DNA from 3 places in the Streptomyces sp. T028 genome. Region 1 is predicted to be linked to each of the others. Evidence: predicted binding sites of a transcription regulator. Region 1 holds the regulator's gene; each other region holds the start of a gene.
What was found. The regulator HrcA, encoded in region 1, represses chaperone genes, less so after heat shock. The targets are predictions, from matches to a motif close to TTNGCACTCNGNNNNNCNGAGTGCNAA.

Region 1 (4,827 bases):
GTGGGACACGGAGAGGACGCGGACTACCACCGACAGCGAATCACCAAGTTCGGCGACCTCACGCCAATGGAACCCCTCGGCCTCGAACTGGACACCAGCGAATTCGCCGCGTACGAGAACGTCAGGCCCCACCGCTACCCGTAACAAAGTCGATCAGTTCCTCCACCCTCCCCAGCAGCGCCGGCTCCAGGTCCTTGTAGGAGTTGACCCGGGCCAGGATCGCCTGCCACACCGCCCCGGTGTTGTCCGACGGCCAGCCCAGCGCCCGGCACACCCCCGTCTTCCAGTCCTGGCCGTGCGGGACGCGCGGCCACCCCGCGATCCCCAGTGACGACGGTTTCACCGCCTCCCAGATGTCGATGTACGGGTGGCCCACGACCAGCGCGTGCTCGCTCGTCACCGACTGCGCGATACGGAACTCCTTCGTGCCCGGCAGCAAGTGGTCCACGAGGACTCCCAGGCGGGCGTCGGGGCCGGGGGCGAAGTCCTCGACGATCGACGGGAGGTCGTCCACGCCCTCCAGGTACTCCACCACCACGCCCTCGATGCGCAGGTCGTCGCCCCACACCTTCTCGACCAGCTCGGCGTCGTGCCGGCCCTCGACGTAGATACGGCCCGCGCGGGCCACCCGGGCGCGTGCCCCGGGGACGGCGACCGAACCGGAGGCGGTACGGGTGGGACGTACCGGAGCACCCGACGACGGACGTACGAGCGTCACCACGCGGCCCTCCAGAAGGAAGCCGCGTGGCTCCAGCGGGAACACCCGGTGCTTGCCGAAGCGGTCCTCCAGGGTCACCGTGCCCGCCTCGCAGCGGATCACCGCCCCGCAGAAGCCGGTGCCGGGCTCCTCCACCACCAGGCCGGGCTCCGCCGGGACCTCGGGGACGGGCTGCGGCTTCTTCCAGGGAGGGGTCAGATCCGGCGAGTACTGGCGCATTCGGATGACGATAGGAGAAGCACCGGCGCGATCACGCCCGTCTCAGCGCGACACGCCGAAACGTGCCGCCAGCTCGTCCCGCTGCCGCCGTACGAACGCCGCGTCCACCACCGCGCCATGCCCCGGCACGTACAGCGCGTCCTCGCCGCCGAGGGACAGCAGCCGGTCCAGGGCGGCGGGCCAGTGGGAGGGGACGGCGTCGGGGCCGGCCTGGGGATCGCCGGACTCCTCCACGAGGTCGCCGCAGAAGACGACCTCCGGGGTGCCGGGGACCAGGACGACGAGGTCGTGCGCGGTGTGCGCCGGGCCCACGTTCGCCAGCAGCACCTGGCGGCCTCCGCCCAGGTCGAGGGTCCACTCGCCGGAGACCTGGTGGCGGGGCCGGACCAGGGTGTCCGCCGCCTCCGTCGCCGTCGCCTCGTCCAGACCGTTGCGCACAGCGTCCGCCCGCAGCTCCTCCGCCCGGACCGTGTCCATGCCCACCGCGCCGTACACCTCCGCGCCCGCGAACGCCGCAGCGCCGAACACATGGTCGAAGTGTGGATGGGTGAGCGCGAGATGAGTCACACGCGCACCGGTCAGCTCCTCGGCCTCCGTCCGCAGCCGCACCCCCTCCGCCAGCCCCGACCCGGCGTCCACCATCAGCACCGCGCCCGCCCCGACGACCAGCCCCGCCGTGCAGTCCCAGCCCGGCAGACGGACCCGCCCGACCCCGGCCGCGATCCGCTCCCACCCCAGCTCTTCCCAAGTCACCGTCATACCGGGACGCTAACGGTAAGTCGTCACGGCGTCGGCCGACCTTGCCCCCGGTGTACCCCACAGCCGTACACTGGCCGGGGAACGTCTGGCACTCGGAAGCGAAGAGTGCCAAAGCAGGCGCCCAGGGGACTGGGGGACGACCACGGGAGGTGTGCGCGGGTGCTGAGTGAACGCAGGCTGCAGGTGCTGCGCGCCATCGTCCAGGACTACGTCGGCACCGAGGAGCCGGTGGGGTCCAAGGCCCTCACCGAGCGGCACAACCTCGGCGTGTCCCCGGCCACCGTGCGCAACGACATGGCCGCCCTGGAGGACGAGGGATACATCGCCCAGCCGCACACCAGCGCCGGGCGGATCCCCACCGACAAGGGCTACCGGCTGTTCGTCGACAAGCTGGCCGGCGTCAAACCGATGACCGCGCCCGAGCGGCGCGCCATCCAGAACTTCCTCGACGGCGCCGTCGACCTCGACGACGTCGTGGCGCGGACCGTACGGCTGCTCGCGCAGCTCACCCGGCAGGTCGCCGTCGTGCAGTACCCGTCGCTGACCCGGTCCACCGTGCGGCACGTGGAGTTGCTGTCGCTCGCGCCGGCCCGGCTGATGCTCGTGCTGATCACGGACACCGGGCGGGTCGAGCAGCGCTTGGTGGACTGCCCGGCGCCCTTCGGGGAGGCCTCTCTGGCGGATCTACGCGCGCGGCTCAACAGCCGGGTCGCGGGCCGCCGCTTCACCGACGTGCCGCGTCTGGTGGAGGACCTGCCGGACGCCTTCGAGGCGGACGACCGCGGCACGGTCTCGACGGTGCTCTCCACCCTGCTGGAGACGCTCGTCGAGGAGAACGAGGAACGGCTGATGATCGGCGGCACCGCCAATCTCACCCGTTTCGGACATGACTTCCCTCTCACCATCCGGCCCGTCCTGGAGGCCCTGGAGGAACACGTCGTTCTCCTCAAACTCCTGGGCGAGGCGGGGGATTCGGGCATGACCGTACGCATCGGTCATGAGAACGCCTATGAGGGACTCAACTCCACTTCCGTGGTCTCGGTCGGCTACGGTTCGGGCGGCGAGGCAGTCGCCAAACTCGGCGTGGTCGGACCGACCCGCATGGATTACCCGGGAACGATGGGAGCGGTAAGAGCGGTGGCACGGTACGTCGGACAGATCCTGGCGGAGTCGTAAGTGGCCACGGACTACTACGCCGTTCTCGGCGTGCGCCGCGACGCGTCGCAGGATGAGATCAAGAAGGCCTTCCGCCGGCTCGCCCGCGAGCTGCACCCGGACGTCAACCCGGATCCGAAGACCCAGGAGCGGTTCAAGGAGATCAACGCCGCCTACGAGGTGCTGTCGGACCCGCAGAAGAAGCAGGTCTACGACCTCGGCGGCGACCCCCTCTCCCAGGCCGGCGGCGGTGGCGCGGGCGGCTTCGGGGCCGGTGGCTTCGGCAACTTCTCCGACATCATGGACGCGTTCTTCGGTACGGCGTCCCAGCGGGGGCCGAGGTCCCGGACGCGGCGCGGCCAGGACGCGATGATCCGGCTGGAGGTGGACCTCGAGGAGGCCGCCTTCGGCACCACCAAGGACATCCAGGTCGACACCGCGATCGTCTGCTCCACCTGCAGCGGTGAGGGCGCCGCCCCCGGCACCACCGCCCAGACGTGTGACATGTGCCGTGGTCGCGGCGAGGTCTCCCAGGTGACCCGGTCCTTCCTCGGCCAGGTCATGACCTCCCGCCCCTGCCCCCAGTGCCAGGGCTTCGGCACCATCGTCCCGAACCCCTGCCCGGAGTGCGCGGGCGACGGCCGGGTGCGCTCCCGGCGCACGCTCACCGTCAAGATCCCGGCCGGTGTCGACAACGGCACCCGCATCCAGCTCGCGGGCGAGGGCGAGGTCGGCCCCGGCGGCGGCCCCGCCGGCGACCTGTACGTCGAGATCCACGAGCTGCCGCACTCCACCTTCCAGCGGCGCGGCGACGACCTGCACTGCACGGTCACCATCCCGATGACCGCGGCGGCCCTCGGCACCAAGGTGCCGCTGGAGACGCTGGACGGCCTGGAGGAGGTCGACATCCGGCCCGGCACCCAGTCCGGCCAGTCGATCCCGCTGCACGGCCGGGGCGTCACGCATCTGCGCGGCGGCGGGCGCGGTGACCTCATCGTCCACGTCGAGGTGCAGACGCCGACCAAGCTCGACCCCGAGCAGGAGCGGCTGCTGCGCGAGCTGGCCAAGCTGCGGGGCGAGGAGCGGCCGGTCGGCCAGTTCCAGCCGGGCCAGCAGGGGCTGTTCTCCCGCCTGAAGGACGCGTTCAACGGGCGCTGAGCGGCTGAATCACCTCAGGGTGAGGCCTGAATTCGGCGTTGTTCGGAGGACGTGACAACATGCCGTCATGTCCTCCGAGCTGACCGATCTCCTCCCCCACCCGATCGTGCAGGCCCCCATGGCGGGCGGTGTCTCCGTGCCGCGGCTCGCCGCCGCCGTGTCCGAGGCCGGTGGGCTCGGATTCCTGGCCGCCGGGTACAAGACGGCCGACGGCATGTACCAGGAGATCAAACAGCTCCGGAGCCTGACCGGCCGTCCCTTCGGCGTGAACCTCTTCATGCCCCAGCCCGAGTATGCCGAGACGGGCGCCGTCCAGCTCTACGCCGAGCAGCTCGCCGGCGAGGTCACCTGGTACGAGACCGGGCTCGGAGACCCCGACAGCGGCCGCGACGACGGCTACGACGCCAAGATCGCCGTACTGCTGGACGACCCGGTGCCGGTGGCGTCCTTCCACTTCGGCATCCCGGGCGCGGACACGCTGAAGTCGCTGCGCGGGGCCGGAACGTTCACCCTCGTCACCGTGACCTCCGCCGAGGAGGCGGTCGCCGTGGAGCAGGCCGGGGCGGACGCGGTGATCGTGCAGGGCGTGGAGGCCGGCGGTCACCAGGGCACCCACAGGGACGTCCCCGAGAACGACGGCTCCGCCCTCGGACTGCTCGCCCTGCTCGCCCAGGTCCGCGAGGCCGTGAGCCTGCCGATCGTCGCCGCCGGCGGCATCATGCGCGGCAGCCAGATCGCCGCCGTCCTCGCGGCCGGCGCGAGCGCCGCCCAGCTGGGCACCGCGTTCCTCGCCACCGCCGAGTCCGGCGCGCAGGCCG
Region 2 (4,827 bases), on a different contig from region 1:
TCGTTGAGTGCGGGCAGGACGACACTGACCGTCTGCCCCGAGGACCGTTTGGCGGCCATGATCCGGTGCAGCGGGCGATCGCTCACGGTCCAGGAGCGGGTGGCCAGCCAGCGCTCGACTTCTTCCAGCACAGTCTGCGGCTCCTCACTGTCACGACCACACTGCAGGGTGTGATCCATCTCGCGGTACGGACGACTATCTCAACTGTCCTGGCCGTCGGTTACAGTCTTGAACAACGCGGATGACCATCGCATGTCCGGGGTCATCCGGCGTTCAGCGTTCAACAACCACATACCGCTCATCCAGAGGGGCAGAGGGACACGGCCCGATGAAGCCCCGGCAACCCTCCAGCCGGTCTGACCACGTCGTCGTGGTGAGGCTCCCGGCTAGGGAAGGTGCCAAATCCGTCTCACGGCGAGATGCGTCGTGAGGAAGATGAGGAGAAAGGGCCTCGCCTCACATGGCTGCGCAGACTGTTGCAACCGGATCCACCGATTCCGTCGCTTCCACCACTTCCGTCGCCTCCACCGTGGACCTCGGCCCCGCCGCCGCGCTGAGCTGCCGCGAATGCGGTCACCAGGTCCCCCTCGGCCCGGTCTTCGCCTGCGAGGAATGTTTCGGCCCGCTCGAGATCGCATACGACTTCTCCTCCTACGACACGGAGGAGCTCCGCAAGCGCATCGAGGCGGGACCCGCGAACATCTGGCGTTACGCGCCGCTGCTGCCCGTCCCGGCGGACGTGGCCGACAAGCCCAACATCAACCCCGGCTGGACCAAGCTCGTCAAGGCCGACAACCTGGCGCGCGAGTTCGGCGTCGAGGCCGGCAAGCTGTTCGTCAAGGACGACTCCGGCAACCCGACCCACTCCTTCAAGGACCGGGTCGTCGCCCAGGCCGTCGAGGCGGCGCGGGCCTTCGGGTACACGACCCTGAGCTGCTCCTCGACCGGCAACCTCGCCGGTGCCGTCGGCGCCGCCGCCGCCCGCGCCGGCTTCCGCTCCTGCGTGTTCATCCCGCACGACCTGGAGCAGGGCAAGGTCGTCATGGCCGCGATCTACGGCGGTGAGCTCGTCGGCATCGAGGGCAACTACGACGACGTCAACCGCTTCTGCTCCGAGCTCATCGGCGACCCGGCGGGCGAGGGCTGGGGCTTCGTCAACGTCAACCTGCGGCCGTACTACGCCGAGGGCTCCAAGACGCTGGCGTACGAGATCGCCGAGCAGCTCGGCTGGGAGCTTCCCGACCAGCTGGTCGTGCCGATCGCCTCCGGCTCCCAGCTCACGAAGATCGACAAGGGTCTGCAGGAGCTGATCAAGCTCGGGCTCGTCGAGGACAAGCCGTACAAGATCTTCGGCGCGCAGGCGGAGGGGTGCAGCCCTGTCTCCGTCGCGTTCAAGGCCGGGCACGACGTCGTACGGCCGCAGAAGCCGAACACCATCGCCAAGTCGCTGGCGATCGGCAACCCGGCGGACGGTCCGTACGTCCTCGACATCGCGCGTCGCACGGGCGGTGCGGTGGAGGACGTGACCGATGAGCAGGTCGTCGAGGCGATCAAGATCCTCGCCCGGACCGAGGGCATCTTCGCGGAGACCGCCGGTGGTGTGACGGTGGGTGTCACGAAGAAGCTGATCGAGAACGGGCTGCTGGATCCGACGAAGACGACCGTTGTGCTGAACACCGGGGATGGTCTGAAGACGTTGGATGCGGTGGCCGGGACCGGGCTCACCGCGACGATCCGCCCCAGCCTTGAGTCCTTCCACGAGGCTGGGCTCGCCTGATTTTGTTCGTCTGCGGGCCGGTGGGGGCTGGTCGCGCCCACGCCGCGGTAGCCGCATATCAACACAGCCCCGCGCCCCTTTGGGGCGCTTCCACTGACCGGAGGTCACGTCGTGAGCGTCAACGTCCGCATCCCCACCATTCTCCGCACCTACACCGGTGGCCAGGCCGAGGTCACTGCCGAAGGGGCCACCCTTGGGGAGGTCATCTCGGACCTGGAGAAGAACCACACCGGGATCGCCGCCCGTGTCCTGGACGATCAGGGCAAGCTGCGGCGGTTCGTGAACGTGTACGTGAACGACGACGACGTCCGGTTCGAGCAGGGGCTGGAGACGGCGACCCCGGACGGGGCGGGCGTGTCGATCATCCCGGCCGTCGCCGGCGGCTGAGCCGTGATTGACCTTCGGTCAGTACCCACCGGTAGTAACCGTCGGTAACAGTGATTACGGATTGTTCATCGAATTGCCCCCTCCGTAAGAGAAGCGGAGGGGGCAATTCAGTGTGGTTGAGCGCGGTACAGTTGGGGAAACGGGTCACGAAACCCCGATCCGGAGTCTTTGATTTCTGCCTGACGCCCGACAAGAAGTAGCCAAAGTGCGTGCCTCTTGCGTGGCATTTGTGGCTTTTATGGGGCCCGACTTGCCCTGAATTCTGGCGAATTCTCGCCACATTCCGGATCGCGTGCGTCCAGAATTCTCGTCCGAGTGACCTGTTGCAGACGGCAGTTGGACAGATACATTCAGCCGCGGTCGACGCGTTCCGGCGCACGCCCCCAACACCAACTGGGGGGTGAGGTCTGACCCGGATCCGCGAAGTGTGGATCTGTGCAAGGGCCAGTAATAGGGGAGTTAGGCATGGCTCAGGGCACCGTCAAGTGGTTCAACGCGGAGAAGGGGTACGGCTTCATCGCGGTCGACGGTGGTGCGGATGTTTTCGTCCACTACAGCGCGATCCAGATGGACGGGTACCGCACCCTGGAAGAGGGCCAGCGGGTCGATTTCGAGATCTCGCAGGGTCAGAAGGGGCCGCAGGCGGACATGGTCCGGCTGGCGACCAGCTGAAGCACGCGCCGACTGAAGCGTCGTTCTTCTGTTTCATCTTCGAAGGGCTCGTACCTCCCGGGGTACGGGCCCTTCGGCGTGCCGGGACACCGGCCCCCCGTGCGCCCGCCCGTCACCCGACCGCCACCCCTCAACGAGCCCGCTTCGCGGGCGCACCTTGCACTCGGGCATGCCGAGTGCTAATCATTGGCGTTAGCACTCTGAAGGTGAGAGTGACAAAGAAGGACCGGGTCGGTGAGGCCCGCAGGCCAGGTGGGGCAAGGAACCACGGGGCATGCGAGCCGTCCGTCGCGGGCGCGGGCGCGGTCCGAAGGAATCACCCCCAGTCCTGGAGGGACCACTTCACATGGCCAAGATCATCGCGTTCGACGAGGAGGCGCGGCGCGGCCTCGAGCGCGGCATGAACCAGCTCGCGGACGCCGTCAAGGTGACGCTCGGCCCCAAGGGTCGCAACGTCGTCCTCGAGAAGAAGTGGGGCGCCCCCACGATCACCAACGATGGTGTGTCCATCGCCAAGGAGATCGAGCTCGAGGACCCGTACGAGAAGATCGGCGCCGAGCTGGTCAAGGAAGTCGCGAAGAAGACGGACGACGTAGCCGGTGACGGCACGACGACCGCGACCGTCCTGGCCCAGGCCCTGGTGCGCGAGGGTCTGCGCAACGTGGCCGCCGGTGCCAACCCGATGGCTCTGAAGCGCGGTATCGAGAAGGCCGTCGAGGCGGTCTCCGGTGCGCTGCTCGAGCAGGCGAAGGATGTCGAGACCAAGGAGCAGATCGCTTCCACGGCCTCCATCTCCGCCGCCGACACCCAGATCGGCGAGCTCATCGCCGAGGCCATGGACAAGGTCGGCAAGGAAGGCGTCATCACCGTCGAGGAGTCCCAGACCTTCGGTCTGGAGCTGGAGCTCACCGAGGGTATGCGCTTCGACAAGGGCTACATCTCGGCGTACTTCGCCACCGACATGGAGCGTATGGAGGCCGTCCTCGACGACCCGTACATCCTGATCGCGAACTCCAAGATCGCGAACGTCAAGGACCTGCTCCCGCTCCTGGAGAAGGTCATGCAGTCGGGCAAGCCGCTGCTGATCATCGCCGAGGACGTCGAGGGCGAGGCCCTGTCGACCCTGGTCGTCAACAAGATCCGCGGCACCTTCAAGTCCGTCGCGGTCAAGGCCCCGGGCTTCGGCGACCGCCGCAAGGCGATGCTGAACGACATCGCCATCCTCACCGGCGGCGAGGTCATCTCCGAGGAGGTCGGTCTCAAGCTCGAGAACACGACCCTCGACCTGCTGGGCAAGGCCCGCAAGGTCGTCATCACCAAGGACGAGACCACCATCGTCGACGGTGCCGGGTCCTCGGACCAGGTCGCGGGCCGTGTGAACCAGATCCGCGCCGAGATCGAGAACAGCGACTCGGACTACGACCGCGAGAAGCTGCAGGAGCGCCTGGCGAAGCTCGCCGGCGGCGTCGCGGTCATCAAGGCCGGCGCTGCCACCGAGGTCGAGCTCAAGGAGCGCAAGCACCGCATCGAGGACGCCGTCCGCAACGCGAAGGCGGCCGTCGAGGAGGGCATCGTCGCCGGTGGTGGCGTGGCCCTGCTCCAGGCCTCCCAGGTCTTCGAGAAGCTGGAGCTCGACGGTGACGAGGCGACCGGCGCCAACGCCGTGAAGCTCGCGCTGGAGGCCCCGCTCAAGCAGATCGCCGTCAACGGTGGTCTCGAGGGTGGCGTCGTCGTGGAGAAGGTCCGCAACCTCCAGGTCGGCCACGGCCTGAACGCCGCGACCGGTGAGTACGTCGACATGATCGCCTCCGGCATCATCGACCCGGCGAAGGTGACCCGCTCTGCCCTGCAGAACGCCGCCTCCATCGCCGCGCTCTTCCTCACCACCGAGGCCGTCATCGCCGACAAGCCGGAGAAGGCCGCGGCCCCGGCCGGCGGCGGCATGCCGGGCGGTGACATGGACTTCTGATCGACCTGACGGTTGATCTACG
Region 3 (4,827 bases), on a different contig from region 1:
CACCCGGATCCCCGCCCGGGCGAGCGCGATCGCGTCGCCGCCGATCCCGCAGCACAGGTCGGCCACCGAGGTCACGCCGAGTTCCTTGAGGCGTCCGGCGCGGTACGCCGCCACACTCGCCCGTGTCGACTGCTCCACCCCGTTGGGGGTGAAGAACATCCGCCCGGCGTCCTCGGCCCCGAACTTCGCCACGGCCCGCTGCCGCAGCCGCGCCTGCCCGAGCGCCGCCGACACCAGCTCGGCGGGATGCTCGCGGCGCAGCCGCGTGGCCACGGCGAGTTCGTCGGAGGGCGCGGTGCCCCGGACGGCGTCGAGGAGGGCGAGGCCTTCGGGGGTGAGGAGGGGGGCGAGGTCGGTCACGGGGTCATTGTCGGTCAGGTGGGCGGGTGGTGGGGTGGTCGGGTGCCGGCAGGTGATCTTGTCGGACAGCCGGTCGTCCTGTGGGCCGGTCGGGGGATGGTCGGCGTCGGCGGCGGTGTCGAGCGGGGGGCGCGGGGGCGGGGCTGGGAAGATCCGGCGCCATGGGAGTTGTCGTACAAAATGATGAGAATGGCGCTTCTTGGGTCAGGCTGCGCGGCGGCATCGCCCTGCTCGTCCTCACCGCGATCGTGGCGGGCTGCGCGGAGGGCGGTGACGCCGACGGCAACGACCCGGCCCCCGGCCAGCAGGCCGGAGAGGCCGCGCCGCCGGTGCGCGCCCTGCACTCGTACGCGGACCGGCTCCGCGCCGCACAGACGGCCAGGGTGGCCGCGGCCCGGCGCTGGGGCCTGCGGAAGGTCCCGCTGACCCCGCCGCCCCCGCCCGCGCCCGCGAAGAAGCCCCGGATCACCACCCGCGACGGCTTCGAGGTGCGGGACCACGAGGAACTCGGCCTCCCGCCCGTCTTCACCACGATCCCCACCCGGGACAAGGTCGTCTTCCTCACCATCGACGACGGCGCCGAGAAGGACCCGCGGTTCCTGCGGATGATGAGCGAGCTGAGGATCCCGTACACCGCCTTCCTCAGCGACTACCTCATCCGCGAGGACTACCCGTACTTCAAGAAGATGCAGGCCGCCGGGGTGACCCTGAACAACCACACCCTCCACCACCCCTACCTGCCCGGACTGTCCTACCGGGAGCAGCGGCACGAGATCTGCGGCATGCAGAAGGTGATCGGCGAGCAGTACGGCCGCCGCCCCGTCCTCTTCCGGCCGCCCTACGGCAACTACAACCGCGACACGCTGGTCGCCGCGAAGTCCTGCGGGGTGAGGTACGCCCCACTCTGGGACGAGGAGGTCTTCGCCGACCACTGGGAGTACCGCGAGTGGGACCGCGACCTCCACCCCGGCGACATCGTCCTGACCCACTTCCGCGGCCGGGGCGACTGGAAGGGCACCATGCCCGACATGGTCCGCCGGTTCCTGAACAAGGTCACGGAGAAGGGATACGCGGTGGCACGCCTGGAGGACTACCTGTGAGGACGCGGGCGCTGACCGCCGTACTGCTGGCGCTGTCGGTGACGACGCTGACCGGCTGCGCCCAGTCCGTCGACCCGATCGAACGCCTGGGCAGGAAGGCGGCGCAACGGGTGCACCACGCCCGGACCCCGCCCACCGAACAGCCCTACCACCGCCGGGGCCGCACCGGCCACCTTGGCCAGGAGTTCCTCCCGCCGGTCGTCGATCGCGTCGCCACCCGTGACAAGGTCGTCTTCCTCACCTACGACGACGGCGCCGAGCGCGACCCGCGTTTCGTCGACATGGTCCGCGGACTGCGGCTGCCCGTCAGCGTGTTCCTCACCGACAGCGTGGTCGGCCCCGGCTACGGCCACTTCGCCCGCCTTCGCTCGGTCGGCGCGACGCTGCAGAACCACACCCTCGACCACGCGGCCCTGCGCGGCCTGCCCTACGCCGGCCAGCGCGCCGAGATCTGCGGCCAGCAGGAGAAACTCCACGCCCGTTTCGGGCTGCGCCCCCGCCTGTTCCGCCCGCCCTACGGCACGTACGACACCACCACCCTGCGCGCCGCCGCCGACTGCGGCATCACGGCCCTCGTCCTGTGGCGCGCCGCCCTCGGCCCCACCGGCCTCACCTACGCCCACGGTGCCCCCGGCCTCCGCCCCGGCGACATCATCGCCGTGGACCCGGACGAGTCGACGGGCCCGAGCCTGCGGGAGCGGACGACGCGCCTGCTGCGGGTGGTGCGGGAGCGGGGCCTGACGGTGGGCCGGTTGGAGGACTACCTGTAGGGACTACCTGGATGGGCTGTCCGAAGGGGGCTTCAGGACCGAAAAACCTGCCGACGCGCCGTCGGCATTAGCAGTCCGCTTGACCGAGTGCTAATCGCGGTCATAGTCTCGGCTCTGGCACTCCCCACCGGAGAGTGCCAACAACGCGACGGGCAGGTCCGGCACCCGCGACGACGGATCCACCTGGTCGCCACCTCAGACAGTTAACCCCGTGAGATCTCCGAAGGGGGAGGTCGGATCGTGACGACCGCCAGCTCCAAGGTTGCCATCAAGCCGCTCGAGGACCGCATCGTGGTCCAGCCGCTCGACGCCGAGCAGACCACGGCCTCTGGCCTGGTCATCCCGGACACCGCGAAGGAGAAGCCCCAGGAGGGCGCCGTCCTCGCCGTGGGCCCGGGCCGCTTCGAGAACGGCGAGCGCCTGCCGCTCGACGTCAAGGTCGGCGACGTCGTCCTGTACAGCAAGTACGGCGGCACCGAGGTGAAGTACAACGGCGAGGAGTACCTCGTCCTCTCGGCTCGCGACGTCCTCGCGATCATCGAGAAGTAGTTCCACCTCAGGCACATTTGATGCTTGACGCTGCGCCCCTGGCCCCCGCGACCACACAAGAAGCCGGGCGCCCGGGGCGCAGTGCCTTTTTCACCCACAAGTTTCCGAGAGGGCTCCCGCTGTCATGGCGAAGATCCTGAAGTTCGACGAGGACGCCCGTCGCGCCCTCGAGCGCGGCGTCAACAAGCTGGCCGACACGGTCAAGGTGACGATCGGCCCCAAGGGCCGCAACGTCGTCATCGACAAGAAGTTCGGCGCCCCGACCATCACCAACGACGGCGTCACCATCGCCCGTGAGGTCGAGATCGAGGACCCGTACGAGAACCTCGGCGCGCAGCTGGTGAAGGAGGTGGCGACCAAGACCAACGACATCGCGGGTGACGGTACGACCACCGCCACCGTGCTGGCCCAGGCGCTCGTCCGCGAGGGCCTGAAGAACGTCGCCGCCGGCGCCTCCCCGGCCGCCCTGAAGAAGGGCATCGACGCCGCGGTCAAGGCCGTCTCCGACGACCTGCTCGCCTCCGCGCGCCCGATCGAGGAGAAGTCCGACATCGCCGCCGTCGCCGCGCTGTCCGCCCAGGACCAGCAGGTCGGCGAGCTCATCGCCGAGGCGATGGACAAGGTCGGCAAGGACGGTGTCATCACCGTCGAGGAGTCCAACACCTTCGGTCTGGAGCTGGACTTCACCGAGGGCATGGCCTTCGACAAGGGCTACCTGTCGCCGTACTTCGTGACGGACCAGGAGCGCATGGAGGCCGTCCTGGAGGACCCCTACATCCTCATCAACCAGGGCAAGATCGGCTCCATCGCCGACCTGCTGCCGCTGCTGGAGAAGGTCATCCAGACCAACTCCTCCAAGCCGCTGCTGATCATCGCCGAGGACGTCGAGGGCGAGGCCCTGTCGACCCTGGTCGTGAACAAGATCCGCGGCACCTTCAACGCGGTCGCGGTCAAGGCCCCCGGCTTCGGTGACCGCCGCAAGGCGATGCTGCAGGACATGGCCACCCTCACCGGTGCCACCGTCATCTCCGAGGAGGTCGGCCTCAAGCTCGACCAGGTCGGCGTCGACGTGCTGGGCTCCGCCCGCCGTGTCACCGTCACCAAGGACGACACCACGATCGTCGACGGCGCCGGCGACTCCGCCGACGTGCACGGCCGCGTCGCGCAGATCAAGGCCGAGATCGAGAACACCGACTCCGACTGGGACCGCGAGAAGCTCCAGGAGCGCCTCGCGAAGCTGGCCGGCGGCGTGTGCGTGATCAAGGTCGGCGCCGCCACCGAGGTGGAGCTGAAGGAGAAGAAGCACCGTCTGGAGGACGCCATCTCCGCGACCCGCGCCGCGGTCGAGGAGGGCATCGTCTCCGGTGGTGGCTCCGCGCTGGTCCATGCCGCCAAGGTGCTGGACGGCGGTCTGGACAAGACCGGCGACGAGGCCACCGGTGTCGCCGTGGTCCGCCGCGCGGTCGTCGAGCCGCTGCGCTGGATCGCCGAGAACGCCGGCCTGGAGGGCTACGTCATCACCTCCAAGGTCGCCGAGCTCGACAAGGGCCAGGGCTTCAACGCCGCCACCGGCGAGTACGGCGACCTGGTCAAGGCCGGCGTCATCGACCCGGTCAAGGTCACCCGCTCCGCCCTGGAGAACGCCGCCTCCATCGCCTCCCTCCTCCTGACGACCGAGACCCTGGTCGTCGAGAAGAAGGAAGAGGAAGAGCCGGCCGCCGCGGGCCACGGCCACGGCCACGCCCACTGACGTACGGCAGCGCATCACCGTAACCGAGGCCCGGCACCCCGCAGAAACGGGGCGCCGGGCCTCGGCGCGTCAGCGCCAAAAGGGGCGCGGGGCTGTGTCGATGTGCGGCTCCGCCGCGTGGGCGCGACCAGCCACGACGGACCCGCAGATGACGCACTGGACTTTCAGCGGAGCGCTTCCGTCGGCGTTAGGCGGGCTGCGCGCAGGGAGGGGTAGACGCCGGCGAGCATGCCGATCAGGATCGCGCCGCCGAACCCGGTGCTCACCGAGGTGAGGGGGACGACCGGCGGCCAGTGCT

Region 2: groL (chaperonin GroEL) is a predicted target of HrcA. The motif match lies at 2,993-3,019, and genes of this name have one in related genera.
Region 3: groES (co-chaperone GroES) is a predicted target of HrcA. The motif match lies at 2,298-2,324, and genes of this name have one in related genera.

What each region holds. Positions count from the first base shown of each region.
Region 1 covers NZ_JBLRVZ010000073.1:12,313-17,139, forward strand. The annotation lists gene ACLZN2_RS47390 (Uma2 family endonuclease) at 1-144, shown strand, start outside; gene ACLZN2_RS47395 (DUF3097 domain-containing protein) at 122-937, opposite strand; gene ACLZN2_RS47400 (MBL fold metallo-hydrolase) at 980-1,696, opposite strand; gene hrcA (heat-inducible transcriptional repressor HrcA) at 1,856-2,872, shown strand; gene dnaJ (molecular chaperone DnaJ) at 2,873-4,009, shown strand; gene ACLZN2_RS47415 (nitronate monooxygenase) at 4,077-4,827, shown strand, end outside.
Region 2 covers NZ_JBLRVZ010000001.1:157,169-161,995, forward strand. The annotation lists gene ACLZN2_RS00860 (glucosyl-3-phosphoglycerate synthase) at 1-131, opposite strand, end outside; SAM riboswitch class I at 296-442, shown strand; gene thrC (threonine synthase) at 461-1,777, shown strand; gene ACLZN2_RS00870 (ubiquitin-like small modifier protein 1) at 1,889-2,164, shown strand; gene ACLZN2_RS00875 (cold-shock protein) at 2,630-2,836, shown strand; gene groL (chaperonin GroEL) at 3,183-4,805, shown strand.
Region 3 covers NZ_JBLRVZ010000053.1:67,879-72,705, forward strand. The annotation lists gene ACLZN2_RS41745 (THUMP-like domain-containing protein) at 1-360, opposite strand, end outside; gene ACLZN2_RS41750 (polysaccharide deacetylase family protein) at 522-1,460, shown strand; gene ACLZN2_RS41755 (polysaccharide deacetylase family protein) at 1,457-2,230, shown strand; gene groES (co-chaperone GroES) at 2,471-2,779, shown strand; gene groL (chaperonin GroEL) at 2,904-4,529, shown strand; gene ACLZN2_RS41770 (ABC transporter permease) at 4,694-4,827, opposite strand, start outside.